2 regions of the Mycetocola sp. Y791 genome follow, and region 1 is predicted to be linked to the other one. Evidence: predicted binding sites of a transcription regulator. Region 1 holds the regulator's gene; the other holds the start of a gene.
What was found. The regulator HrcA, encoded in region 1, represses chaperone genes, less so after heat shock. The targets are predictions, from matches to a motif close to TTNGCACTCGNNNNNNNCGAGTGCNAA.
Positions count from the first base shown of each region.

Region 2: groL (chaperonin GroEL) is a predicted target of HrcA. The motif match lies at 12,663-12,689, and genes of this name have one in related genera.

Region 1 covers NZ_JCAIUC010000003.1:582,398-596,828, forward strand. The annotation lists gene AC1C2N_RS11820 (16S rRNA (uracil(1498)-N(3))-methyltransferase) at 1-87, opposite strand, end outside; gene dnaJ (molecular chaperone DnaJ) at 91-1,188, opposite strand; gene hrcA (heat-inducible transcriptional repressor HrcA) at 1,269-2,291, opposite strand; gene AC1C2N_RS11835 (DUF4870 domain-containing protein) at 2,560-3,156, shown strand; gene hemW (radical SAM family heme chaperone HemW) at 3,169-4,392, opposite strand; gene AC1C2N_RS11845 (DUF1990 domain-containing protein) at 4,422-5,075, opposite strand; gene lepA (translation elongation factor 4) at 5,076-6,929, opposite strand; gene AC1C2N_RS11855 (alpha/beta fold hydrolase) at 7,075-7,815, shown strand; gene rpsT (30S ribosomal protein S20) at 7,933-8,193, shown strand; gene holA (DNA polymerase III subunit delta) at 8,330-9,370, opposite strand; gene AC1C2N_RS11870 (ComEC/Rec2 family competence protein) at 9,417-11,606, opposite strand; gene adhP (alcohol dehydrogenase AdhP) at 12,054-13,064, opposite strand; gene AC1C2N_RS11880 (helix-hairpin-helix domain-containing protein) at 13,237-13,905, opposite strand; gene leuS (leucine--tRNA ligase) at 14,019-14,431, opposite strand, start outside.
Region 2 covers NZ_JCAIUC010000004.1:240,248-254,678, forward strand. The annotation lists gene ispD (2-C-methyl-D-erythritol 4-phosphate cytidylyltransferase) at 1-890, shown strand, start outside; gene cysS (cysteine--tRNA ligase) at 894-2,315, shown strand; gene rlmB (23S rRNA (guanosine(2251)-2'-O)-methyltransferase RlmB) at 2,302-3,327, shown strand; gene AC1C2N_RS14220 (DUF4032 domain-containing protein) at 3,367-4,668, opposite strand; gene AC1C2N_RS14225 (ABC transporter ATP-binding protein) at 4,729-5,832, opposite strand; gene AC1C2N_RS14230 (DsbA family protein) at 6,113-7,099, shown strand; gene AC1C2N_RS14235 (threonine/serine exporter family protein) at 7,096-8,436, opposite strand; tRNA gene AC1C2N_RS14240 (tRNA-Thr) at 8,595-8,668, shown strand; gene AC1C2N_RS14245 (DMT family transporter) at 8,763-9,707, shown strand; gene AC1C2N_RS14250 (nitroreductase family protein) at 9,691-10,227, opposite strand; gene msrB (peptide-methionine (R)-S-oxide reductase MsrB) at 10,230-10,631, opposite strand; gene AC1C2N_RS14260 (DUF3263 domain-containing protein) at 10,859-11,137, shown strand; gene AC1C2N_RS14265 (LytR C-terminal domain-containing protein) at 11,206-11,775, shown strand; gene AC1C2N_RS14270 (cold-shock protein) at 12,031-12,234, shown strand; gene groL (chaperonin GroEL) at 12,726-14,345, shown strand.

The sequences.
Region 1 (14,431 bases):
CACGTGCTTCGCCTCGGGACCGGAGAGCTCGATGAGCTCTCCGGCCCGCGATTCAGAGAGCGCCTCGTTCAGGTAAAGGTTGGCCACGCGCTAGCCCAGGAACTTATCGCGAAGCTTCGAGAACAGGCCCTGCTGGAAGTGACCCAGCTGGGTGTCCTGCTGCTTGCGCCCGGCCGCGAAGGCCTTGATGAGTTCCTTCTCTCGGTGGTCGAGTTTGGTCGGCGTGACGACCTGGATGCCGATGCGCAGGTCACCCCTGCCGTTACCGCGCAGTTTCGTCACACCGCGGCCCTTGATGGTGAGGACCTCGGAGCTCTGGATTCCCGGCTTGAGATCGAGATCGACATCACCGTCGAGCGCGTGGATTGTGGTCTCCACGCCGAGGATGGCATCCGTCATCTGCACGTCGAGCGTGCAGAGCAGGTCATCACCGTTGCGGCTGAAGATCTCGTGGTTGCGGACCTTGATCTCGAGGTACAGGTCACCGTGGGGTCCACCGGCCTGGCCGATTTCTCCGCTGCCCGGCATCTGCAGCCGCAGTCCGGTGTCGACACCGGCTGGGATGTCGACGGGCACCGTGCGGCGGGCGCGAACCCGGCCCTGGCCCTGGCAGGTGACGCACGGCGAAACGATGATCGTTCCGTAGCCGCGGCAGCTTCCGCAGGGGCTCGACGTCATCACGTTGCCGAGGAGCGAGCGAACGGCGCGCTGGATCTGGCCGGAGCCGTGGCAGATGTCGCAGGTGATGGGAGAGGTTCCCGGCTGGCAGCACGAGCCCTGGCAGGTCTCACACAGCACTGCGGTGTCGACCTCGAGGTCGCGGTGCGTGCCGAAGATGACCTCGTCGAGGTCGATCTCCACGCGGAGCAGCGCGTCCTGGCCGCGTTCGCGGCGGGACTTGGGGCCGCGCTGCTGGGTTTGGCCGCCGAAGAAGGTGTCGAAGATGTCACCGAAGCCGCCGAAGCCACCGGCCGCTCCCTGGCCGGAGCCGCCCATGTCGTACTGCTGGCGCTGCTTGGCGTCGCTGAGCACGTCGTAGGCGTGCGTGACCTGCTTGAACCGCTCAGAGGCATCCGCCCCGGGATTGACGTCGGGGTGCAGTTCTCGTGCGAGCCTGCGGTAAGCCTTTTTGATCTCGTCGGTTGTCGCCTCGCGGGACACTCCGAGTACTTCGTAGTGGTCAGCCACTCATGGCCTTTCGTTGTCTGGGAAGCACATGTGCTCGACGAGCTTCCTGGGTATTCGCGCCGAGCCGCGCGCAAGTGTGACTAGTTGTCGCCGATCTGGCGAGAGAGGTAGCGGGCTACCGCGCGAACGGCGGCAAGGTTGTTCGAATAGTCCATTCTCGTCGGTCCGAGGACCCCGAGCCTGGCAAGTTCGCCAGCAGAGGAACGATAGTTGCTTGTGATGATCGACGTCTCACCGAGTCCGAAGGACGCGTTCTCACGGCCGATGCTCGCCGAGACGCCGTTGGCATCCGTGTCCATCTCGCTGAACAGCCGAAGGAGAACCACCTGCTGTTCCAGTGCCTCGAGGACCGGGTAGATGCTCCCGGAGAAGTCGTCTTCGGTTCTGGCGAGGTTGGCGGCGCCGGCCATGATCAGCTTGTCGTGGCGGTACTCGCCGAACTGCTCAGCGAGCGCGGACGTGATCCGCGCCATCAGTTCCTTGTCGAGCTGCGGGCTCGACTCGACGAGCGAGTCGAGCGTCGACGACGCCTCCTCGACCGGGAGTCCGACGAGCGACGAGTTCACGCGGGTCTTGATGGACTCGAGCAGTTCCTGTTCCACAGGATCGCGGATCTCCACGACCCTCTGCTCGACACGACCGGTGTCCGTGATCAGCACGGTCAGCAGCCGGTGATCGCTCAGAGCCACGATCTCGACGTGCCTGACCGTCGCACGGGCGAACGACGGGTACTGCACGATCGCGACCTGGTTGGTGATCTGCGAGAGCAGCCTGACCGTGCGGACGAGCACATCATCGAGGTCGACTGACTGGCCGAGGAACGCCTCAATCGCCTGCTTCTGGGCTGCGGACAACGGCCGCCGCTCAACGAGCTGATCGACGAAGAGCCGGTAACCCTTGTCGGTCGGGATCCGCCCTGACGACGTATGGGGCGCACTGATGAGGTCTTCCTCTTCGAGCTGGGCCATGTCGTTGCGAATGGTGGCGGCACTCACACCGAACGAGTGACGATCGACGATCCCCTTCGAACCGACGGGCTCACGGCTTGCGACGTAATCCTCGACGATCACGCGAAGCACTTCGAGGCTTCGTTCGGAGACCATGTCCGTCTTCTCCTTCGCTGGTTTCGGGCGTTGATTCTGGGCGTTGATTGTGGGCACTGACTCGCGGATGCCGCACGCGGAGTTGGCGTTGGCACTCCATACTCCTGAGTGCTAATTCTAGCGCGGAGACACGCCGCGTCGTAATTGCGCTCAGCGTTGCCTGTATGGGGGCAACGGCAGTACCGTTGGGTACCACTAGGCGCACACCCCCGCGGACGTTCGTCGACGCGGCTGATACCCAGCGTCCCCCTCATCGAAAGGCCATGCCATGACCGACCCCAACACGCCTTCCCAGCCCGATCCGTCACACGGACAGGGCCAGGACGGCGGACAGGTGCCACCCAGCTACCAGGGAGGGCCGGTTCCACCGCAGCAGCCATACGGTGCACCGCAGCAGCCCCCGTACGGCGCACCGCAGCAGCCGCCATACGGCGCACCACAGCAGCCATACGGCCAGCAGCAGTACGGCCAGCAGCAGTACGGCGGCCCCACCCCGCTGACGCAGGCCGATGACAAGCTGTGGGCGTCGCTCGCTCACTTCGGCGGCGCGCTCGGAGCCTTCCTCGGTGCGGGAACCGCCGGGTGGATCGCCCCGCTGGTGATCTACCTGGTCTTCAAGGACCGCGGACCTTTCGCTCGCCAGGAAGCCAAGGAAGCGCTGAACTTCCAGCTCACCGTGACGATCTTCGTCATCGGCCTGTACATCCTCGGCGCGCTGCTCACGGTCGTGCTTATCGGGCTGCTGCTGTTCCCCGCCGCCTGGATCGTCGGCGTGCTCGGCATCATCTTCGGCATCATCGGCGGTGTGAAGGTCAACAACGGTGAGGCATACCGCTACTTCTTCGCGTTCCGCATGGTGAAGTAGCCCACCCACTCGTCAGGCGGTCAGCCGCCGAACGACAACGTCGGCCAGGAGCCGCCCCCGCAGGGTCAACTCGATTGTCCCGGCGAGGGCGGCTCTGGCGTTAACCAGGTCGTCGGCGATCAGGCCGGCCACGGCGACCCGGGCCTCGCTCGGGAGCGACCGCACGGCGATGCCCTCACGGATCCGGGCCCCGAGGAGAACGCGCTCGAGCTCGCGGGCCTCCGGGTCGAGCGTTTCCCTGCCTACCGCGGGAGACACGCCCTCGGCGATCCGGCCGGCGTACGCCGCAGGATGCTTGACGTTCCACCAGCGCACCCCGCCGACGTGGCTGTGTGCGCCAGGCCCGATCCCCCACCAGTCCTGGCTCCGCCAGTAGGCGAGGTTGTGCCGTGACCGCGATGACGGCGAGGTCGACCAGTTGCTGACCTCGTACCAGGAGAATCCCGCGTCGGCCAGCCGGGAGTCGATCAACTCGTACATGTCGGCCTGGAGATCCTCGTCCGGCAGCGCGAGGAGTCGTGACCTGATCTGCCTGGCCAGCTTGGTTCCCTGCTCGACGATCAGCGAATACGCCGAGATGTGATCCGGCTGCGTCGCGAGCGCGGCATCCACTGACACGCTCCAGTCGTCGATGGTCTCACCGGGAGTGCCGTAAATCAGGTCGACGCTCACCTGGAGGCCGGCCTCTTTGGCCCAGTCGACCACGAGGGGTACGCGCTCGGGGTCGTGGGTTCGCTCCAGGGTGGCGAGCACCCGCGGAACCGCTGACTGCATGCCGAACGACACACGAGTGAACCCTGCGTCGGCGAGCTGGCGGAGGTAGTCGGCATCGACAGAGTCAGGGTTCGCTTCGGTCGTGATCTCTGCGCCAGGCGCAATGCCGTGGTGAGCGCGAACAGCATTCAGCATGCGTACGAGGTCGGCGGCCGGGAGCAGGGTCGGCGTTCCGCCGCCGAAGAACACGGTGCTCACCTCGCGGCGTGGAAGGCCGGAGTCCCGAAGAACCCGTGCGGCGAACGCGACCTCGGCGGCCGCCTCGTCGGCGTAGTCGGACTGTTTGGCGCCGCGCAGCTCCGTCGCGGTGTAGGTGTTGAAGTCGCAGTAACCACACCGCACGCGGCAGAACGGAACGTGGAGGTAGAACGCGAGCGACCGCGACTGAGCGCCGTCAGCAACGGATGCCGGAAGGCATCCGTCTGGCGGAGCGGGATCACCGAGCGGAAGCGGGCCGGCCATCAGTGTGCCCCGGGTGCGTGACGAATCACCTAGCTGGCCGGGCCTGTCCACAACGGCGAGAGTGCGCGGAGGTACGCGGTCGTCAGTCGTTTGTGGCGCAGGGCCATCAATGGCCGAAGGATCCGGTAACGCAGTGCGAGCGGCCGCTTGAACGACCGGACCTGGAACCAGACCGAGTCGTCCTCGCGGCGTTCGATGCGGAACGCGTCTTCGCCGCTCACGCGCTTGCCACCGACGGTTCCGTATGCGAACGCGACGACGTTGGGCTCCTCGATGAGGTAGACAACCCTGATCTGCTCATCGACCGTGAATGAGCCGATCCTGCCGTGCAACCGGGCGGTGGTGCCTGACGTGATGTATGGCGTGCCGTCAGCGCCGAATCGCTGCTCCGTGGAGACATGGATCGCTTCGAGCGGCGAGCCGTCTTCGGCGTAGCGGATTCCGCCGTAGCTCTCACCCGAGCTGGCCTGGACATCGTCGACGCGAAGGCCTGCGCCGCGCTGCACAGCCCAGGTCAGAAGCGAGGTGGACGCCGCCTCAAACCGTTCAGCTCCGCTGCCCAGGCGAATGGATGCCTCGTAGGGCACGAATCCCTGCGGCGGGTACTGCATGAGGTCGTGCGCCTGGGTGGCGCCGACCGCAGCGTAGTCGACGGGCTGGTCTTGAAAGTTACTCCGGCGCACTTACTTCTTTTCTTTCGCGACCTCGGTGTCACCGCTCAGTGCGGCGATGAACGCTTCCTGAGGCACTTCGACACGACCGACCATTTTCATCCGCTTCTTGCCCTCTTTCTGCTTTTCGAGGAGCTTGCGCTTGCGGCTGATGTCTCCGCCGTAGCACTTGGCGAGAACATCCTTGCGCATGGCCCTGACCGACTCCCTCGCAATGATACGAGCGCCGATGGCGGCCTGGATAGGCACCTCGAACTGCTGGCGAGGGATGAGCTTCTTCAGCCGTTCGGTCATCAGCAAGCCGTAGGCGTACGCCTTGTCACGGTGCACGATGGCGCTGAACGCGTCGACCTGCTCGCCCTGCAACAGGATGTCGACCTTCACGAGGTCTGCGGTCTGAGAACCGGACGGCTCGTAGTCCAGCGACGCGTACCCCTGCGTGCGGCTCTTGAGGTGGTCGAAGAAGTCGAACACGATCTCACCGAGCGGCATCGTGTAGCGCAGCTCAACGCGGTCTTCTCCGAAGTACTCCATGCCGAGGAGCGAACCCCGTCGGCCCTGGCACAGCTCCATGATCGTGCCGACGTAGTCCTTCGGGGCGAGGATGCCGACCTTCACCATCGGTTCCTCAACCGAGACGATCTTCCCGCTGGGGAACTCACTCGGGTTGGTGACGGTCACGGTCTTCTTGTCGTCGGTCGTCACTTCGTAGGTCACGCTCGGCGCCGTAGCGATGAGGTCGAGGTTGAACTCGCGCTCGAGGCGCTCGGTGACGATCTCGAGGTGCAGCAGGCCGAGGAAGCCGCAGCGGAAGCCGAAGCCGAGAGCGACGGATGTCTCCGGTTCGTAGTTGAGCGACGCATCGGAGAGCTTGAGCTTGTCGAGAGCGTCACGGAGAACCGGGTAGTCACTGCCGTCGATCGGGTACAGACCCGAGAAGACCATGGGCTTGGGATCGGTGTAGCCGGGAAGCGGGTCTGTGGACGGCTTCAGAGCGGTGGTGACCGTGTCACCGACCTTCGACTGGCGGACGTCCTTCACACCGGTGATGAGGTAGCCGACCTCGCCGACACCGAGTCCCTGGGTAGGAACGGGCTCGGGTGAGCTGACGCCGATCTCCAGCAGTTCATGGACGGCGCGCGTCGACATCATCTGGATGCGTTCACGCGGGCTGAGGTGCCCGTCGATCATTCGCACGTAGGTGATGACGCCGCGGTAGGTGTCGTAGACGGAGTCGAAGATCATCGCGCGGGTCGGCGCGTTCGGGTCACCGACGGGGTGCGGGATCCGCGCGACGACACGGTCGAGCAGCTCTTCGACGCCGACACCGGTCTTGCCTGACACCTTGAGCACGTCATCGGGCGAGCCGCCGATGAGGTTCGCGATTTCCTTGGCGTACTTCTCGGGGTCAGCGGCCGGAAGGTCGATCTTGTTAAGGACCGGAATGATCTCGAGGTCGTTCTCCATCGCGAGGTACAGGTTCGCAAGCGTCTGTGCTTCGATGCCCTGTGCGGCGTCGACGAGGAGAATGGCGCCCTCGCATGCGGCGAGAGAACGGGACACCTCGTAGGTGAAGTCGACGTGGCCGGGAGTGTCGATCATGTTGAGTGCGTAGGCCTGGCCGTCAACCTCCCACGGCATCCGCACTGCCTGGCTCTTAATGGTGATGCCGCGCTCGCGCTCGATGTCCATGCGGTCCAGGTACTGGGCTCGCATGTCACGGTCGCTCACAGCGCCGGTGACCGACAGCATCCGGTCTGCCAGCGTCGACTTGCCGTGGTCGATGTGCGCGATGATGCAGAAGTTGCGGATGAACGACGGGTCGGTAGCGGCAGGCTCGAGTGCCTTCGCAGCTTTGGGGCTCACGCGTTCCTCAGTGTCTCGTTGTGGAGTGGACTAACTCCCTATTGTCCCATGCCCCGGCCTCGCGTCGAGCCGCGACCGCGACGAAGCTGCCCGGCTGAGGTGCCAGCCTCTGGCATCGCCATTCGGGAGGGTGCAGGATGTGGGAATGGCCGCGTCCCCTCCGATCGTCCTCGTGCACGGCATCCGTACGTCCGGAACCATGTGGCGCGCGCAGGTCGAACAGTTGCGCGCCTCGGGGTTCGAGGTGACCGCGATCGACCTGCCCGGTCACGGCACACGCATGGCAGAGCCGTTCAGCATCGAGGCCGCCCACGCCGCCATCGACGACGCCATTGACGCGTTTGGGCGGCCGGCGCTGCTCGTCGGGTTGTCGCTCGGAGGCTATATCGCCATCGACTACGCAGGCAGCCACCCCGATCGGGTTGCCGGGCTGGTCGCGGCGAGCTGCCTCACCCTCCCCCGCGGGCCGGGCCTCTGGGGTTACCGGGCGCTTGCCCGGCTGATTCACCGCCTGCCCGACCGCGGCGCGTGGCTCAACGACACGATGGCACGGCTGTTCCTCCCGCCAGCGGGGTTCGCCGACATGGCCGCCGGCGGCGTGGCGCTCGACGTCATGGATACCGCCCTCGGGGCGGTCGGCCGGCTCGACCCGATCGGAAGCCTCGCCCACTACCCGGGTCCTGTGTGGTTCGTCACGGGGAGCCTCGACCATTTCCGGCTCAACCAGAGGGCGTTCGCTGCCGCCAAGCCGCAGGCATCCGTCGTCGTCATCCGTGGGGCCACCCACCTCGTGAGCCTCATCAAACCGGAGGATTTCACGAGGGCGATCACGGATGCCGCTGCGACGCTGGGCGCGCAACCGTCGGAGATTTCCGGTAACAGCTGACGACTGGTAGAGTGACGTGTTGACTTGCGTGTGGATTACTCCGCACGATTTTCGTCGGAATGCGCCCTCTCTCGCTGACCGGCACTTCCATTCAGAACACAACGAAAGCGTATAAACGTGGCAAATATTAAGTCGCAGATCAAGCGAATCGGAACCAACAAGAAGGCAACCGAGCGCAACAAGGCGGTCAAGAGCCAGCTCCGTACCGTCGTGCGCCAGGCCCGCGAAGCCATCGTTGCCGGTGACAAGGTCAAGGCTGAGGCCACCGTGAAGACCGCGGGCAAGAAGCTCGACAAGGCCGTGAGCAAGGGTGTCATCCACAAGAACCAGGCAGCGAACCGCAAGTCGGCTCTCGCCAAGAAGGTCGCGTCGCTCTAAGCGTCCGTCCGCTTCGGTCCAGGGTTTCGACCCGGTCCAACAGAAAAGGCCCCGCTTCGGCGGGGCCTTTTCTATTGTCTTCGGTCCGCGTTTCTCTCGTCGGGGTCGTCCCGGGCGGGGTCAGCGCTGGTGGGGGTCAGCGCGGCAACCGGCCGCGACCGGAGACGGTGTGCACCATACGCTCGAGCGCGTAGACCGGGTCACGGCCCTCGCCTTTGACGCCGGCGTCGGTGTCCGCGAGCACCTGGAGGCACCTGCCGAGGCCCTCGTCGGTCCAGCCGGAGAGATCGCGGCGGGCGCGGTCGACCTGCCAGGGCGCGAGTCCGAACTGACGGGCGAGGTCAGCGGACGAACCGCGACCGCCCTGAATCTTCGCCATGGTGCGCAGTTTGCTCGCGAAAGCGGCGACGATCGGCACCGGGTCTGCGCCAGACGCGAGCGCGTGCCGCAGCCCGACGAGCGCCTCGGCGTAGCGGCCCGCAATCGCGGCGTCTGCCACCGCGAACGCGTTGGTCTCAACCCGACCGCCGTAATACCTGGTCACCGTCGCCTCGGTGACCTCCGACCCGCTGTCGGCGATGAGCTGGGCGCACGCGCCTGCCAGTTCGGCCAGGTCATCGGAGAACGCGGCGACGATCGCCCGCAGCGCTGCAGGGCGGATGGACTTGCCCGCTGCCTTGAACTCCGCCGCGGCGAAGTCGAACTTGTCGGTGTCTTTCTTGAGCTCGGCACAGACCACCTCGATGGCGTTCGCCTTGTTGGCGCGAACGGCATCGAGAAGCTTCTTTCCCCGCACCCCTCCCCCGTGCCTGAGTACCACGTAGGCACCTTCGGCGGGCGATTCGAGGTACGAGAGCGCATCGAGAAGAAACGCGTCAGAGCATTTCTCGACGTTCGAAACGCGGATGAGCCGCGGCTCGCCGAACAGTGACGGACTGGCGAGGGTGATCAGCTCGCCGGGCGCGTAGCTGTCTGCCTGTATGTCGTTGATCTCCAGGCTCGGGTCTTCGGCCTTGAGGAAGTCGCGGAGTATCCTCGTCGCACGCTCCGCCAGGAAGCCCTGGGTCCCCGAGACGAGGACAACGGGCGCCGGACGGACCTGGCTCCAGCTCAGCTGGGGAATCGCGACCTTCGTCGCCGTTCGAGCGGATGACCCGCCTCGTGCAGCTGCCACAATTCACCGTCCTCAATCACTCCAAGCTTACCCGCGCGCACCGACAGACTCAGTGGCAGCCTGGCTCCCCGCGCTCGGTCCAGACCGTAAGGGTGTCGCCAGACGGTGCGACGACGACGAGGCCGCACTCATCGGTCCGCAAAGGCGCGGTGCCCGCTGCCCGCAACGTGCCCAGGAGCGTCGGGGCCGGATGGCCGTAGTCGTTGTCAGCACCGACGGAGACCAGCCCGACCCTCGCGGCGATCGCCCGGTACAGCCGCCCGCTCTGGTCGGCTGACCCGTGGTGGGCAACCTTGACGAGGTCAACGGTGCCGCGAACAGTCCGCGTCGCGAGCAACGCCTCCTGCGCGCTCTCCGACAGGTCGCCGAGAAACAGCGACCGGATGCCGTCACCGTCGAATTCCAGGACCACACTTCCGTCGTTTCCCGAGGGCGGCTGCCTGGTTGCGCCCGGAGGCCAGAGCACCTGCCAGCCGAGAGCGCCGAGCCTGCCGGAGTCACCGGCAGCCACCTCGATGACCGTCGCCCCTCCCTCTGTGAGGTCGCGGAGCATCCGTTCGTCCGCAGCGTTCTCGGGCGGTGGTGTGAGAACTCTGTCGCTCCGGGCCACCACTGCGGCGACGCCGCCGACGTGGTCGAGGTCGAAGTGGCTCAGAAAAAGCAGGTCGATCCGACCAATGCCGAGCCGGTCGAGGCAGCGCCCGAGGGACGCGGGATCCGGTCCGGTGTCGACGAGAGCCGTGGCTCCCCCGCTACGGATCACGACAGCGTCGCCCTGACCAATGTCGCACGCTGCGTAACTCCACTCCCGCGGGAGCGCCAGCCGTGGCCCAACCCGATCGGCCAGCAGGGTGCCGGCGTATGCGCCCCCGATGACGACCAGCAGTGCGGCCAGCGCTGTGGCGGCGATCCGGTTCTTCCGCGCCACGGCGATCATCGCCCCGATCAGCACAACGGTGACCGCCACGAGTGCGAGGGCACCGCCGACCCCGGTCAGCCACGGCAAACGTGACGCGGGAAGCGACGACACCGTCGTTGCGATCCCGGCGATCCACGACGCGGGCACCCAGCCGAGCCAGAGCGCCAGCCAGGACAGCGGCGGCAGGATGCCAGCGCACAGGCACGCGAGCAAGCCGAGCAGGGTCGCCAGTGGCGCCGCGGGCGCAGCAAGCAGGTTGGCCGGTACGCCGTAGAGAGGCAGAGACGCGTCCAAGGTGATGACCACCGGCTGGCAGGCGAGCTGCGCAGCGAGCGGGATGGCGATGCCAGCGGCCACGGGTCGGGGCAGCCACGTCGAGAGGAACACGGCAATCGGCCGCGTGAGCGTCAGGAGTCCAGCGGTCGCGAGCACAGAGAGCACGAACCCGTAGCTCCGTGAGATCCATGGGTCGCTGATCACGATCACAAGCACGACAAGGCTGAGCACGGGCAAGCCCGCTGCCGGCCGACCGCCGCCGAGCGACAACAGCACCGCGACGGCCATGAGCGCCGCCCGGACAACGCTCGGCTCGGGCGTCACCAGGATCACGAACAAGCCAAGCCCCACAAGTCCCCCGCCGATCCTGAGCCACCGTGGCGCGCCCACACCGGACAGGACAAGGACGATCACGGCGACGATCACCGCACAGTTCGCGCCGGATACCGCGGTCAGATGACTCAGCGAACTGGTGATCATGTCACTGTCAAGATCGCCCGACACCCCCGTAGTGTCACCGATCGCGAGCCCTGGCAGGAGCTCTCCCCCACGACCGGGCAACTCCCCGGCTTGCTCGGCAAACGCTGCGCGCATGCCCGGCGCCCAACCCAACCAGGCGGGCGGCTGGGTCACCGGTGTGACCGCGCCACGGGCGAAGATCAGCGCCGCCGCCTGCTCCCCCGGCGGCGTCCACCTGGCCTGCCCGATCAATGACACTCGCTCACCGATCGAGGCCAGTCCGCTCGGCCCCACCTCAGCGAACACGACGACGGGAACCGACACCGACGCCGTCCGACCTCCCACCGTCAGTTCGGTCACCGTCCCCCGGATCCGTTGTTCCGTTCGGCGCTGTTCACCCGTCTCCGTCGACCGGTCCCACGGCGTCGCCGAAGTTCGACTCTGCAGGTCCGTCTTGTCGGTCACCGTGAGAGTGACGCTGACTCCCCGTCCGGAGTCGATGGCGTCGTTCAACAGGGGCGGCGAGCGTGATGCGTCGCGGACGGCGATCACGGATGCCACGAGCGCAACACCGAGGAGAGCCACCGCGAGCAAGCCCAGCCAGCTCTTTGAATGGGCCGGCCACCGTCCTCCGGTCCGCCGGCACGCCCGCGGAGGTCGCCGGTGAAGTGCGCGACTTTGACTACGTCGTTGCCGCCGCGTCAGGAGCGCGATACAAAGCAGAGTGAGCAGCATCCCGGCTGCTGCGACACCATCGGCGGTTGCGGGAACGCCGACCATCACGGCGGCCCCAATCCACGTTGCCGCTGCGGGCAGGACGAGCCGGTGCTCAGAGGCCAGCACTGTCATCACGGCTACACGACAGGGTCATGCCGTCCAGCCAACCTGCTCTCGGAGCTGGTGGCTCGGGCGCGACCTCACTGTGCACAACCGTTGAACACGCCGCCGTGTGAAGGAACCCGCCTCGCCTGAAGGCGCTGACACAACGCCGGACCCCGGCCCGATGAGGAGACCGAGGCCCTCGGACAAGACCTAGTATTCGAAGACTAGGCGGGCGGGAACCTTTCCGGCAAGCACCTCGGCGATCGCGTCATTGACGTCGTCGAGCGGTCGAGTCTCCGCAATTATTCGCGTGTGTCCGGCGGCGTGCAGCGCGAAGACCTCGGCCAGGTCCTGCCTGGTGCCGACAATCGAGCCGATGATCGAGAGGCCCTTGATCACCGTCTCGAAGATCGACACCGACATTTCCTGGTCAGCGGGCAGGCCGACGCAGATCAGGCGTCCGCCGCGGTTAAGCGACGCGAACGCCTGCTCGAACACGCGCGGAGACGCGGCGAGAACAAGCGCAACGTCCGCGCCGCCGATCTCACGGATGGCCTCAACGGGATCGCCTTTCGCGGCGTTCACGACGTGCTCGGCGCCAAGGTCCTTCGCCAGGTCCAGCTTCGCATCCTCGACATCTACGGCGATGACGGATCCGCCCATGATCCTGCCGTACTGCACAGCGAGGTGTCCAAGACCGCCGATCCCGAAGATCGCTACCCGCTCGGTTGGGACGATGTGGGCGACCTTGAGTGCTTTGTACGTGGTCACACCGGCGCAGGTGAGCGGTGCTGCCTCGATCGGAGAGATGCCCTCGGGCACGCTGACAACAAATCGTGCCGAAGCGACGGCGTACTCGGCAAATGCCCCGTCGACGGAGTAGCCGCTGTTGCGCTGGTTCTCACACAGTGTCTCGCGCCCGTCGATGCAGTATCGACACTCTCCACACGCGTAACCCAGCCACGGGATCGCCACCCGGTCGCCGACGGCCCTGCTGGTCACTCCGTCACCGAGCTTTTCGACGATACCGACGCCCTCGTGCCCTGGAACGAAGGGCGGACTCGGTTTGACCGGCCAGTCGCCGTGGGCGGCATGGATGTCGGTGTGACACAGGCCACACGTTTCCAGGCGGATAAGCACCTCGCCCGGTCCTGGCTCCGGAACGTCCCGTTGCTGGATTTCCAGCGGCTCTGTGAATGAGGTGACAACGGCGGCTTTCATGATGACTCCTTTGGAGGATACGAGGATGACGGAGTACGAGCGACGCGATGTTCAGACCACTGTCGACTCCGTGATGACCATCGCTCACGGGGCACATCCCCATCAGGGGCGAAAGGCCCGACGGCGCCACGGTTCGACCATCGGATCCGGCGCCGGGAAACTCTCTCGTGCCTCAGACCGTCACCAGTTCCCTGAGCGCTTCGAACGTTTTCTCCCCGATTCCGGTGATGCTCATCAGCTCGTCGACGGCGGTGAACGGCCCGTTCGTGTCGCGCCAGGCGATGATCCGTGACGCCATTTCCGGTCCGACCCTCGGCAGTTCCTCGAGCTCATCGCTCGTCGCGGTGTTGAGATTCACTTTTCCCCGCCCGCTGCCCGGTGCCCCTGTGCCCGGCGCGACGGCATCCGAAGAGCTCTGCGCCCCGATCTCCGGCACGTGGATCTGCTCGCCGTCGACCACGAACCGCGCGAGGTTTACGCCGCGCTGGTCGGCGGTTGGGGTGAACCCTCCCGCTGACGCGACGGCATCGAGCACCCGATCACCCTCCCGCAGCCGGTAAACGCCCGGTGACGCAACCGCACCGAGGATATGGACGTACGCGACAGCCCCGGCAGCGTCCGGTTGCGCGGTTGATCGTTCGGTCGAGGGTACCGCGAGTGTCGACGTCGTTCCCGCCGATCCGATGAGCGAGACGACCACGGCGACCGCGAGTCCCGCAATGAGGAGCACGATCACGGCTCCAGCACCGAGCCGAACGTGAGCCGGTTTCCTCGACTGCAGCGCTGCCCGCCTTACCCCGGTGGCCCCACGCTCAGAATGCCCCTCCGACTGCATGGCCATGCCTGAAGCCAACCAGCTACTGTCCGGAACCATGCTCTCGGCAGGCACCGTGGGGAAAAGAACGAGCCCGCCGCCCCTGTGAAGGGACGGCGGGCTCGTGTGACGCTTGAGCGCTACTTCCGGGTGCCGATGCTCACCACGCGAGGGGCACGCACGACCACGTTGACGATCTCACGATCACCGATCGCGCGAATGACACCAGCGGATGCCCGCGCCTGCTTCTCGAGGTCGTCCGAGGCGATCTGCGGCGAGACCTCGAGCCGGTCGCGGACTTTACCGTCCACCTGGACGACACACGTGACGCTCTCTTCAACAAGCAGCGATGCGTCGGGCTTGCGCCAGAGCACCTGCGCGACGGTGGGCTCGTAACCGAGCTTCTCCCACATGTCTTCAGCCGTGTACGGAGCGAACAGGTTGAGGGCGACGGCGGTGACTTCCGCTGCTTCCCGCACCGCGGGATCCGCTGGTCCCTTGCCGGTGTCGATGACCTTACGGGTCGCGTTGACGAGTTCCATCAGTCGGGCGA
Region 2 (14,431 bases), on a different contig from region 1:
GCCTCGATGCGCTCGGCGACTCGGTACGGATCGTGCTGGTTCACGACGCGGCCCGGGCTCTCACGCCCGCGAGCGTTTTTGACGCTGTCGTCACCGGGGTCGCGCAGACCGCGGCTGGAATCGTGCCGGGAGTTCCGGTCACGGACACCATCAAGCGGGTCGACGATGACGAGGTCGTTGTCGAGACGGTCGACCGGGCAGAACTGCGCGCCGTCCAGACCCCGCAGGCGTTCCCCCGAGCCGCTCTCGCGGCGGCGTACGCTGACGCCGAGCGGGAGCACACCGACGACGCCGCTCTGTTCGCCGCCGCCGGGAATACCGTGTCGATCGTCGAGGGCGACCAGTTGTCGTTCAAGATCACCACTCCCTGGGATCTCCGCAGGGCGGAAGCACTCGAATCGTCAGCGGGCAGCACGGGGCTTCGCACCGGCATCGGCACAGACGTGCACGCGTTCGATGACGACGCCGAGCTGTGGCTCGCCGGACTCCACTGGCCGGGGGAACGGGGCCTGTCGGGGCACAGTGACGGTGACCCGGTGTGCCACGCCATCACCGACGCGCTCCTCTCCGCGGCTGGGCTCGGCGACATCGGCTCGGTGTTCGGCACCTCGGATCCGGAATTCGCCGGCGCGCACGGCGACGTCTTCCTCAGGGCGACCGCCAGGAAACTGGCGGAAGCGGGATTCGTCATCTCCAACGTCTCTGTGCAGATCATCGGGAACAGTCCCCGTTTTTCGCCGCGCCGCAGCGAGGCAGAGCGGCTGCTCACCGGCATCCTCTCCGCTCCGGTCAGCCTTTCGGCGACCACGACAGACGGTCTCGGATTCACCGGACGCGGCGAGGGCATCTGCTCTATTGCAACGGCGATCGTTTCCCGCAAGTACTCTTAAGCCGTGGCATTTCAACTCTACGATTCCCGGGCACAGGCCCTCCGCGACTTCGTCCCGATCGTCCCAGGCGCCGTGGGAATGTACGTGTGCGGGCCAACCGTGCAATCGTCGCCGCACATCGGACACCTGCGGTCTGCGCTCGTCTACGACCAGCTCCGACGCTGGCTCAACTATTCGGGATTCGACGTCACTCTCGTCCGTAACGTCACGGACATCGACGACAAGGTGCTCGCCAACGCGACCTCGACGGAGGAATGGTGGGCGCTCGCCTACCGGATGGAACTGGAATTCACCGCGGGGTACCGGGCTCTCGGCATCCAGGCGCCGACCTACGAACCGCGCGCAACGGCGAGCGTCCAGGAGATGCACCGGCTCATCGCGACGCTCATCGAATCCGGACACGCGTATCCCGCTGACGACGGCTCAGGCGACGTCTACTTCGACGTTCGAAGCTGGCCGGCGTACGGTGCGCTGACCCGCCAGTCCATCGACAGTATGGAAGCCGCGGCGGATGCCGACCCACGGGGCAAGAAGGATCCGCGCGACTTCGCGCTCTGGAAGGGGCACAAGGCCGACGAACCGGAATCCGCGTCGTGGCCGAGCCCGTGGGGCGACGGGCGGCCGGGCTGGCACATCGAGTGCTCAGCCATGGCCTCGCGCTACCTCGGTACGAACTTCGACATTCACGGCGGTGGACTCGACCTGCGCTTCCCGCACCACGAGAACGAACTGGCGCAGTCGACGGCCGCCGGTCACGAGTTCGCCAACTACTGGGTCCACAACGGACTGGTCCACATCAACGGGCAGAAGATGTCCAAGTCTCTCGGCAACTCCGTCTACGCGGCAGATCTTCTCGGCGCCGCACGGCCCATCGTTGTCCGGTATTACCTGGGGCAGGCCCACTACCGGTCGACGATCGATTTCCACGACGGCGCACTGACGGAGGCGGAAGCTGCGCTCGACAGGATCGAGAGCTTCCTCGAACGGGTGGGCCGCAGGCTCGTCGGAACCCGGTTCGCCGGCACCGGTGTTGTCGAAATTCCGGAAGCGTTCACCGATGCGATGAACGACGATTTGTCGGTCCCGCAGGCACTCGCCGTATTACATGACACAATAAGGCAGGGGAACTCCTGGCTGGACGGGGAAGACCTCGCGCTCGCTGCGAGTGCTCAAGGCCAGGTTCTGGCCATGACAGAGGTCCTCGGAATCAATCCGCTCTCGCCGGAATGGTCCAAAACACAGGATGTGTCGGTGCACGCCGCACTGACAGCGCTCGTCGATCAGTTGCTCGAACGCCGCCAGCAGAAGAGGGCTTCGCGGGACTTCGCGGCAGCCGACCAGATCCGTGACGATCTCGCTCACGCGGGCATCACAATTGAAGACACCCAACAGGGTGCACATTGGAGTATTGATGGCAGCCAGTAAGCAGAACCGCCCCGGGGCGCTCCGCAAGGCCAAGAAGGGCCCAGCCAAGGGCACCGGTGGACTCGGGCGACGCTCGCTCGAGGGCAAGGGTCCGACGCCGAAGGCCGAGGACCGCACGTACCACGCAGCCGGCAAGCGCAAGCTCGCGAAGGATCGTCTCGCAGCGACCCAGGCGAAGACCGGCGGAGGACGCCCCGCATCGACCGGGCCGGCGATCCGCAAGCCCAAGCCCAAGCAGTCAGACGACTTCGAGGTCGTCACCGGCCGGAACTCGGTGCTCGAAGCGCTCAGGGCGAAGATCCCCGCGACAGCGCTCTACATGGCGACTCGAATTGAATTCGACGACCGGGTGAAGGAAGTCCTCGCGCTCGCAACGGCTCGCGGCATCCCGATCCTCGAGGTCATGAGGCCGGAACTCGACCGCCTCGCCGGTTTCGACTCGGTGCACCAGGGCCTCGCGCTCAAGGTCCCGCCGTACGAGTACGCGCACCCCAACGACCTGCTCGAGACGGTCATCTCGCGCGGCCAGACCCCGCTCTTCGTCGCGCTCGACGGCATCACGGACCCCAGGAACCTCGGAGCGATCATCAGGTCGACCGCGGCATTCGGTGGCCACGGCGTCATCGTTCCGCAGCGTCGGTCCGTCGGTCTCACGGCATCCGCCTGGAAGACCAGCGCTGGCTCTGCTGCGCGCACTCCCGTGGCGATGGCACCGAACCTGACCCAGACGCTCAAGGCGTTCAAAGCCGCCGGCGTCTTCGTCATCGGCCTCGACGGCGGGGGAGACACGGAGCTTCCCGGTCTTGAACTCGCTGACCGCCCCGTCGTTATCGTCGTCGGCAGCGAGGGCAAGGGCCTGTCCCGCCTCGTTACCGACACCTGCGACGCCATAGTCTCGATTCCGATCAGCTCGGCGACCGAGTCGCTCAACGCCGGTATCGCAGCCTCGGTGACGCTCTACGAAATCTCGAAGCTTCGTCAGGCAGCAAAGGCGTCGAAGAAGAAGAAGTAGTCGCGTACGACACTACGCACCACGCTGGCGCGATCGGGTTTAGACCCGGTCGCGCCAGTTTGTGTTTGCGCTGTCGCTGTCGTCGTCGTCGACGGCACGCATCGGCAACGTGATCGACTCGGTGACCGGGGCGATCACCGTCGCTTCGTCGCGCCGGTGGCGGAGCACCGTGTTGATGTAGGACGTGAGTGCTTCGGCGAGCGGGATGCTTCGCGCTTCGTTCTGTGACATGAACCAACGGTGTTCGAGGAGCTGGTGGAAGATCTCGGCGGGCTCGAGCTTGCCCCTGAGCTCACGGGGGATCGACTTGATGACGGGCTCGAATACGCGGCTGACCCACTCGTGGGCGACCATTTCTTCGTCGAGGTCGTTCTTCCCGTGCGTAGCCGCGTACGAGTCGAGGTCGTTGAGCAGGCGGCGGGCCTGGTTCTCGCCCGCGTCGAGGCCGGTGAGTCTGAGGAGCCGGCGCTGGTGGTGCCCGGCATCGACAACTTTCGGCTGGATACGGACGGTGGTGCCGTTCTCGTCCGTTCGGATCGCCAGTTCTTCGATGTCGAAGCCGAGCGAGTTCAGTCGCTGGACCCGTTCGCTGATGCGCCAGCGCTCGTCAGAGGAGAAGGATTCGGACCCGGTGAGCTCGCGCCAGAGAGAGCGGTACGCGGCGACGATGCCGTCTGACACGCTGATCGGGTCGAGCTCGTCGTCTACCCGGCCGCCCGCTTCGAGGTCCATCAGCTCACCGGCGATGTTGACCCGCGCGATCTCCAGGTCGTTCTCCCGCTGGCCGTTCGACAGGCCGCCGTCGTAGAGCTGCCCGGTTTCGGCGTCGACCAGGTACGCAGCAAAGGCGCCGGCGTCGCGGCGGAACAGGGTGTTCGAGAGCGAAACGTCGCCCCAGAAGAAGCCGGCGATGTGGAGGCGGACGAGCAGGACGGCTAGGGCGTCGACGAGGCGGTTCGCCGTATCCGGACGGAGCGTCTGCGAGAACAGTGCGCGGTACGGGAGCGAAAATTTGAGGTGCCGGGTGACGAGCACGCTCGGAAGGGAGGCCCCCGAACTCTCGGAGCGGCCGGTGATGACGGCGACGGGGTCAACGCAGGGAATGTCGAGCCGCTGCAGGTTGCGCAGCATGTCGTACTCACCCCTGGCCATCTCGGTGGTCGTCTCCTTCACGGCGACGACATAGCCGGACAGGTAGGCGAAACGAACGAGGTGGCGGGAGATTCCCTTGGGCAGCGACGCGATGGTGTCGCTCGGCCAGTTCTCCAGTGGAAGGTCCCACGGAAGGTCGAGCAGTGCAGGATCGACGGTGGCTGCTGTGATGTTCAGTGACGCGCTCATGGTGTTTAAACAGTAGCGCCGGCTGGCGGGTCTGATGACCCGCCAGCCGGCGCTGTACTGCTAGTTGGCTACGACTGCCTTGTTGCCGAGGCGGAGGCCGGACTCGACGTCGAAGACGTGGACGTGGTGCGCAGCGGGGATCAGGAAGACCTTCTCGCCGGCGTGCGCGTGGATGCGTCCGTCGACGCGGGCGACCAGGTCGGTGCGCTTGCCGTTGACGTCTGCGTGACCGTAGAGGTAGCCGTCTGCACCGAGTTCCTCAACCAGGTCGACCTGTACCTCGAGGCCGTTGCCCGGCTCTGTCGATACTTCGATGTCCTCGGGGCGAACGCCAACGGTGACCTGACGGGCGGTGGTCTCACCGATGATGTCGCGGTCGACCGGGACAACCCGTGCACCGAACTGGATGCCGCCGTCGGCGACGTCCGCGGTGAGCAGGTTCATGGCGGGGGAGCCGATGAAGCCGGCGACGAAAACGTTCTGCGGCTTCTCGTACAGGTCGCGCGGGGTTCCGACCTGCTGCAGGATGCCGTCCTTGAGGACCGCGATGCGGTCACCCATGGTCAGTGCCTCGGTCTGGTCGTGCGTGACGTAAACCGTGGTGACACCGAGGCGGCGCTGGAGCGACGCGATCTGCGTACGGGTCTGAACGCGAAGCTTGGCGTCGAGGTTCGACAGCGGCTCATCCATGAGGAAGACCTGGGGCTGACGGACGATCGCACGGCCCATGGCAACACGCTGACGCTGTCCACCGGAGAGCGCCTTCGGCTTGCGGGTGAGGTACTCCTCCAGGTCGAGCAGCTTGGCTGCCTCGAGGACGCGAGCGGCACGCTCGTCCTTGTTGACGCCGGCGATCTTCAGGGCGAAGCCCATGTTCTCGGCGACCGTCATGTGCGGGTACAGCGCGTAGTTCTGGAACACCATCGCGATGTCGCGGTCCTTCGGCGGCACATCGGTGACGTCGCGGTCACCGATGAGGATGCGACCGTCGTTGACCTCTTCGAGGCCGGCGAGCATACGCAGCGACGTGGACTTACCACAACCGGACGGCCCGACCAGGACGAGGAATTCGCCGTCGGCGACCTCGAGGTTGAGCTTGTCAACGGCGGGGCGTGTACCACCCGGGTACAGGCGGGTGGCGTTGTCGAAGGTTACTGATGACATGGGTACTGCTCCTTCACCGGCAGGTACGTGCCGGACGATCCGAGTGAGGATTCATGCTCCGCATGCTGCATTGCATGCTCCCGGATGCCTTACGGCATTCGAGAGATCATCAGTATGACAGATAGCCGGGGCGGTTGGGCTCCTTGCCGCCGTTTCAGTTTCCAGTCCTCTCATCACGTGCGCCCAGCATCCGTTTGGGTATTTCCCAGTGAGGGCAACTACGATCGATTCGTGTTCGGCGCCTGTAGCGTGCCCACCCGACTACACGAAGCGAGGATCCATGACGAACGGCGGACCTGAGTCCAGTCCGACGAAGAACCAGCGTCGTGAGGCAACCCGCGAAAAGGCGAAGGAGCTTCGTGACGCGCAGCGCAAGCGGGACCTGCGTAACCGGATTTTCCTCCAGGGCGGACTCGTGCTCGTTGTCGTCGCCATCATTGCCGGGATCGCGTTTGTGATCGCCAGCGCGATTCGTCCCCCCGCACCGGGGCCGAAGAACATGGCCTCCGACGGGATCGTTATCGGCCAGGGCCTCAAAGCCGTGACGACGCCGGCCATTGCGGCGGGAGCCAAGCCCGTTGCAACTGAGATCAACGCCAACGTGCCGAACATCAGGGTTTACGTCGACTTCCTGTGCCCGGCGTGTGGTCAATTCGAGAAGGCGAACTCCGAGCAGCTCGCCACCTGGGCCGAAAACGGAACGGCAACTGTTGAGTACCACCCCATCGCCATTCTGACCGGTCGCTCGGCTGGCACCCAGTACTCGCTCCGCGCCGCGAATGCTGCAGCGTGTGTGGCGAACTATGCCCCTGACTCCTTCTTCGTCTTCAGCACCCTGCTCTTCGATGACCAGCCTGCCGAGGGCACTGAGGGGCTGAGCGACGACGAACTCGCTGACGTCGCCAAGACAGCCCTCGCGTCCGCGAACGAGACAGTGGACGAATCGGCGCTCTCGTCGATCTCGAGCTGCATCGACGACGGAACCTTCACCAGCTGGGTGCAGGAAGCCACAGACAGGGCGACCACAGAGCCGATCCCGAACTCGAGCCTCGAGAAGGTCAAGGGAACGCCGACGGTGCTCGTCAACGACAAGCAGTACACGGGGTCCATCACCGACCCGAAGGAGTTCCAGGCCTTCGTGCTCTCCGTGGCGAGCGAGACCTACGCCCAGAAGTCGTCGACGCCGGCACCAAGCGAGACCCCGGCACCGACCGAAACCCCGGCGTCGAGCGAGACCCCCGTGCCGAGCGAGACCCCCGCGGGCTAGATCGTCTCGTCCTGCTTCCGGCTGAGACGAACCTGCACACCCATGAGCGGGCCGACGAAGCGACGCTGGATGCGACGAGCGGGCCCGAGCAGGCTCTGAACGACGTACTGTCCGAGCAGCGCTCCTGCCGCGAGTGCGACAGCGACGCTCGCCGCCTCGATCATGCTGAGCAGCCCGTCGATCGAGCCGGCGCTGAGTTCGAGCAGGCCGCGGAACAGAATAAGTCCTGGCACAAGGGGCACGAGGGCCGTGACGACGAGGGGGAGGGGCGGGACCCGGACCGCTCTCGATGCGAACGCCGAGAGGACGCCGACGGCGACAGCGGCGAACGCGGCGCTCCAGGCGACACCGATCTCCCAGGTGAGGGCCGCTGCGAATACCAGGTAGCCGAGGACGCCAAGTACGATGACAGCCCAGATGGCCCTGGCCGGCACCTCGACACCGAGGGCAAACCCGATGACCACGATGACGCTGCCGATCACTTGCGCACTGATGCTCTCGAGCGTCGGTGCGACGTATGGCTCGATGTCGAGCAGGATGCCGAAGCGTGACAGCAGCATGTTGGTGCCTGCGACCCCGGCAACGAGCCCACCGGTGATGAGCAGGGCCTCGAGAACCCGCGCCGTCCCTGTGACGTAGAAGCCCGAGAGCACGTCCTGCACTGCGCCGAACGAGGTGACGCCGGCCAGGAGCATGATGATCGTCGCGACGACGACGAGCGATGAACTCGCGGCGGGGTCGATGACGTGGACCACGGCGGCGACGATCGGTCCGACGGCGCCACCCGCGAGGGTCTGGTAGAACACGGAGATCCGCGTTCGCGCGAGCACGCTTGTCAGCAGGTCGACGAAGAAGGTGGCAACGAACGCTGCCAGCACCACGAGCGGTCCACCGCCGAGCAGCAGCGCCGCGCCGGCGCCGACGAGGCTCCAGCCGACGCGACGAACCGCGGTCGGGTAGATGGGCCGTGCCCTGATGATCGCGTCAACGCGTGACCTGGCGTCAGCGACGGCGACGGGGCTGTGGAGCAGCTCCCCGATCAGGGTAGAGGTATTGGTGAGGCGGGTGTAATCGAGTGTGCGATACCTGACGTTGCGGCTCTTCGAGATCGAATCGTTCGAGTCGGAGTCTTCGTACGTCAGCGTGATCACCGTGTGCGTGACATCCGCTTCGCACCCGCGAAGCCCGTATGCCCGGGTGACGGCCAGCATCGAGGCTGTCGCGTCTTCGGCACTCGCTCCCGATGCGAAGATGACCTCGCCACACCGGATGGCGAGGTCAAGAATAGATCGGCTGGCGTTCGCTCCGCCGGCGGGCGCGGAAAACGCAGGTGCCATGAAAATCCTCAAAACTTTGTTACTTCAAGGATGCCATGGCGACGGGCCGTTTGTGTCCCGCTGGCGTCGAAGGGAGGGCGGCTTCGGGGTGTGCCCGATGGCAGCGCTTCGACATGGCTCGAATCGGTCCCCGGGTTCGTTATGATTGACAGGTCCATGCCGCCTTAGCTCAGTTGGCCAGAGCAGCGCACTTGTAATGCGCAGGTCGTCGGTTCGAATCCGACAGGCGGCTCTCGTGGATCTTGTCGATGGGCCGGGGTGCTCCCGGTCTCGTCCGCTGTCAGGAGATGAGGCGTCCGGTGGAGACACCTTCCCGGTCCGGCCGGATGCCCTCGTGGCTTGCGGTCACACTCGCGGCCGCGTGCGGTGCAGGCATGGCCGTGCAGACCCGCATCAACGGAGCGCTCGGCGTCGCGATTGGCGACGGCTTCACGGCGGGGACGATTTCGTTCGGATCCGGCCTGCTCATTCTCCTCGTCGTGATGGCCTGTGTGCCGAAGGGACGAACGGGGCTTCGAGTCGTCGTCTCCGACCTCAGGAGCGGCAGCGCGCCGCTCTGGAGCGTGCTCGGGGGTGTAGCCGGAGCATTCTTCGTGCTGTCGCAGGGCATCACCGGTGCCGTCATCGGTGTTGCGCTCTTCAGCGTTGCACTCGTCGCCGGGCAGACCATCTCCGGTCTCGTTCTCGATCGTGTGGGCTTTGGGCCTCACGGTCGATCCGGGTTCACCTGGCCGCGGCTCACGGGGGCGGCGCTCGCTGTCATTGCCGTTACCTGGTCGATGTCCGCGCAGCTGTCGCGGGATTTCCCCCTGTGGATGCTGTTGATGCCGGTCGTCGCGGGTTTCGGCAGCGGATGGCAGAGCGCGGTCAACGGGCGCCTGCGTGTGCGTTCGGGGAGTGCGCTGACAGCGACGTTCATCAATTTTCTGGTCGGGACAACAGCGTTGCTCGCCGTGACGGTCATCCGCAATTCGCTGGCGGGCTGGCCCACCAGTCTCCCGGCGGACCCTGCGCTGTACCTCGGCGGGCTCATCGGCTGCGTATTCATCGGGGTCAACGCGTTCCTCGTTGCACACACCGGGGTCCTTCTGCTCGGACTCGGCACCGTGGCAGGGCAGCTCTTCGCCTCGGTCGCGATCGACGCGGTAGCCCCTGGAGACAACCCCCTCGGTGCACCCACGGTCATCGGCGCGGCCCTGGCGCTCGCTGCCGTGTGTATCGCAACGATCAGGGTGCGACCGCGGGCCGCTGGCGTTACCGGAGCCGAGTGAGAAACTCCTCAGGGTCGACGGGTTTGCGGTAGCCCACCTTCGCGCCCTCCGGGATGCCACCGACATACAACCAGCCAAGCAGCTGCTCGTTCTTCTTCAGCTTGTGCATCTTCCGTACGGCTTTCGACCGCGTGTAGTGACCGGTTCGCCAGATGACGCCCCAACCCGCGTCCGCGAGGAGCAGGCTGAGCGTGTGAGCGACCCCGGACGCGACAGCTTCCTGCTCCCACGCCGGCACTTTGCCGCTCTCCTTCTCGCAAACCACGATCGCGAGCAGCAACGGCGCGCGCAGCGGCTTCTGTGACGGTGTGTCGTCATGCTCCGCCTTCGCGATCGCGGCGCCGAGCTTCACCCTGTCGTCGCCGCGCAGCTCGATCAGGCGCCACGGCTTGAGCGCACTGTGATCGGCGACGCGAGCCGATGCAGCGACCAGCGGAAGCAGCTCGTCGTGCGTCGGCGCAACGTCGGTGACACGGGAATACGACCGCCGGTTCTCGACGGCGGTGAGCAGAGCTGACACGCCTAGTCTTGTGCTGTGAAGTTCAGCGCAATCGAGTTCATGCAGTAACGGTCACCGGTCGGTGTCCCGAAACCGTCGTCGAACACGTGGCCGAGGTGGGAGTCGCAGTTCGCGCAACGAACCTCGGTCCGCACCATCCCGAGGCTCTTGTCCTCGATGAGCTTGACCGCCTCTGGCCGGACCGACTCATAGAAGCTCGGCCATCCGCATCCGGAGTCGAACTTCGTCCCGCTTTGGAACAGCTCAGCGCCGCACGCACCGCAGGTGTACACGCCCGCACGTGACTCGTCGAGCAACTCGCCAGTCCACGGGCGCTCGGTGGCAGCCTCACGAAGGACGGCATACTGCTCATCGGTGAGCTCCTCACGCCACTGGTCGTTGCTCTTCTGAACCTGGTCGGTCATGTTTTCTCCTTCGGAAAGTCGTCGTACCCCATTAAACCCGCCATGCGGCTGGGATGTTCCCGTGTGACCAAATGCTGGGCAAAGGCTGAACATCTGGTTCGAACGATTGCCGTGTGCCATCGTCAAACGCACAAGTGGGCCGCGTTAGTATTGCGGTCGACGCGCGGGCCGGTGCGCGGGAAGGCAGCAGACGAGTGAGCGAGAACGACGTCCCCCTTCCGACCGGCGTGTCCGGATCCGTACCGTGTGACGCTGCACTTTCGCAGCGCGACCTCGCCATTCTGGACTTTGAAAACCTGTGGTCACAGCACGCGGGCCAGAAGGAAGAGGCCATCCGCGAGACCTTTCAGCTTTCGCCCACCCGCTACTATCAATTGCTGAGCGCGGTGATCGACAGTCCGGCTGCGCTCCGGCACGATCCCATGCTTGTAAAGCGGCTCCATCGATTGCGGGACGCGAGGCAGGCAACCCGGCGGGCGCGAGCGCGGGGCGCCGCGCAGAACTAGTCGCGGTTGCCAGAGATCCACCCACCAACGCCCTCGCGGGCCGACCCAGAGGACCACACGAGAGCGACATGGCCGAACACTACGCCAAGGACAGGTTCGACGAGATCCCGGACGACCTGAAACGCGTTGGTGCTCACCGTGCGCCGCCCAGGCCGGGCAGGGGATGGGTCGTCTTCCTCTGGGCAGCACTGGCGACGGTCGTGCTCGTCGCGGCAGGCATCCTCGGACTGTTCGTCCTGAGCGACCGGGTCAATTTCACCGACACGTCGACCTCCACTGCCGCTCCGGAGTCGACCGAGACGCCGGCAGCGGTCGCGACCATCGACCCGGAGGCGATGGTGACGGTACTCAACGGAACGACGACCAAGGGTCTTGCCACCCGGGCCATCGGACAGCTGAATTCGGCGGGCTGGACCCAGAACATCACCCCGGGCAACGCGAGCGCGACCGACGTGACAACGACCGCCGTCTACTACGAGGATCCCTCGCAGGAAGGCGCAGCCCGCGGGCTCGCCGAAGCGCTCGGTGTCTCCAACATTCAGCTGTCAACGCAGTTCCAGATCCCCGTCGAAGAGGGCGAGGAGCCGGTTCTTCAGCTCACCGTCGTGCTCGGGTCTGACTTCGTCCCCGAGGACTGACCTGCTGCCTCTCCGGGGTGTGCGTGTTTCGTTCGGGTTTCGCGGGAGTTCGCGCCAGGTAACCATCCGCGTGATTTGCAAAAAAACCTGTTGCTAGTTGTTGCCCGTTCATTAGTATCTGGAACTGGTCGAACATTTTGCTCCACGGTCCGCGCCTCCATAAGGCGGAGAAGGGGTCAGCACAATGGCCGTACGGCGGCAGACCCCAGCCAGCGCAGGCCTGGGTGGAGAGGAACACAGCAACTGGGAGTGACAATGGCGAGTGGAACCGTGAAGTGGTTCAACGCTGAAAAGGGCTACGGATTCATCACCGACGACGGGGAGGGACAGGACGTGTTCGTCCACTACTCCGCGATCGACATGGGTGGCTACAAAGTCCTCGAGGAAGGCCAGAAGGTCGTCTTCGAAGTAGGCACAGGGGCAAAAGGCCCGCAGGCAGAGGCGGTCCGCCCGGTCTGAGTCGGCCGGTCGTCCTCGCATCACACAATGCCGTCCACGGAAGTGGGCGGCATTGCTGTGTCCGGGAGACACGGAGGCATGGTGCTGCGAACGGATGCCGTCGCGCGGGCGGCGTCCGTCGTGTGGTTTCGGGCGGCAGATCGGGTGGGCCGTCGGCAATGGCGGCACGGCCATGCGGTTTTTCCTCCCGAAGCGCACGGGTCGCCGATGTTTTTCCTCCGGGGGCATGGGCCGACGGTCCGGGTTGTGTTGTGCCGGGCCGGAGGTGCCGCCGCGCGGGCGGCGTCCGTCGTGTGGTTTCGGGCGGCAGATCGGGTGGGCCGTCGGCAAAGGCGGCACGGCCGTGCGGTTTTTCCTCCCGAAGCGCACGGGTCGCCGATCCTGTCTCCACTGGCTTGCACTCGCAGGTGGAGAGTGCCAGAATCGAGTTAGCACTCGCAATCATTGAGTGCTAACTACGTTCATCACGTCCGGGAGGGACGAAAAACCACATGGCAAAAATCATTGCTTTTGACGAGGAAGCCCGCCGCGGCCTCGAGCGCGGCCTGAACATTCTGGCCGACACCGTGAAGGTCACGCTCGGCCCACGCGGTCGCAACGTTGTCCTTGAGAAGAAGTGGGGCGCCCCCACAATCACCAACGATGGTGTATCCATCGCCAAGGAAATCGAACTCGACGACCCGTACGAGAAGATCGGTGCAGAGCTCGTCAAGGAGGTCGCCAAGAAGACTGACGACGTCGCCGGCGACGGAACCACCACCGCCACCGTGCTCGCTCAGGCTCTCGTTCGCGAAGGCCTGCGGAACGTCGCAGCCGGCGCCGACCCGATCTCGCTCAAGCGCGGCATCGAAAAGGCAACCGCTGCTGTCATTGCAGAGCTCGTCACCAACGCCAAAGAGGTCGAGTCGAAGGAAGAGATCGCAGCTACGGCATCCATCTCTGCCGGTGACCCCGAACTCGGTGCCATCATCGCCGAGGCGATCGACAAGGTCGGCAAGGAAGGTGTTGTCACCGTTGAGGAGTCGAACACGTTCGGCACCGAGCTTGAGCTCACCGAGGGTATGCGCTTCGACAAGGGATTCCTGTCCGCGTACTTCGTGACGGACCCCGATCGCCAGGAAACGGTCTTCGAAGACCCGTACATCCTGATCGCCAACTCGAAGATCTCCAACATCAAGGACCTGCTCCCCGTTGTTGACCAGGTCATCCAGTCGGGCAAGCAGCTCCTCATCATCGCCGAGGACGTTGACGGCGAAGCGCTCGCGACCCTCGTCGTGAACAAGATCCGTGGCATCTTCAAGTCTGTCGCCGTCAAGGCTCCTGGCTTTGGAGACCGCCGCAAGGCTCAGCTTCAGGACATCGCCATCCTCACCGGTGGACAGGTCATCTCTGAAGAGGTCGGCCTCAAGCTCGAGAACGCCACGCTCGACCTCCTCGGTCGTGCACGCAAGGTCGTCATCACCAAGGACGAGACCACCATCGTCGACGGTGCCGGCGACGCCGAGCAGATCGCGGGCCGCGTTGCCCAGATCCGCAAGGAGATCGACAACACCGACAGCGACTACGACCGCGAGAAGCTCCAGGAGCGCCTCGCGAAGCTCGCCGGTGGCGTTGCAGTCATCAAGGCGGGTGCAGCGACTGAGGTCGAGCTCAAGGAGCGCAAGCACCGCATCGAAGACGCCGTTCGTAACGCGAAGGCAGCTGTCGAAGAGGGGATCGTCGCCGGTGGTGGCGTTGCGCTCATCCAGGCTGGCAAGACCGCGTTCGAGAAGCTCGAGCTCACGGGTGACGAGGCAACCGGCGCGAACATCGTTCGCGTTGCCATCGACGCTCCGCTCAAGCAGATCGCCCTCAACGCGGGCCTCGAGCCTGGCGTTGTCGCTGACAAGGTGCGTAACCTGCCCGTCGGACACGGCCTCAACGCCGCGACCGGTGAGTACGTTGACATGCTTGCAGCTGGCATCAACGACCCGGTGAAGGTCACCCGCTCGGCCCTGCTCAACGCAGCGTCGATCGCCGGCCTGTTCCTCACCACCGAGGCCGTTGTGGCTGACAAGCCGGAGAAGAACCCGGCTCCCGTCGGCGACCCGACCGGCGGCATGGACTTCTAGTCCGAACCACAGTTCACAGCAACTGGGCGTCTCCTCACGGAGGCGCCCAGTTGTGTTTTAACGGCGGGGTGTTGAGTTGGTGTGTT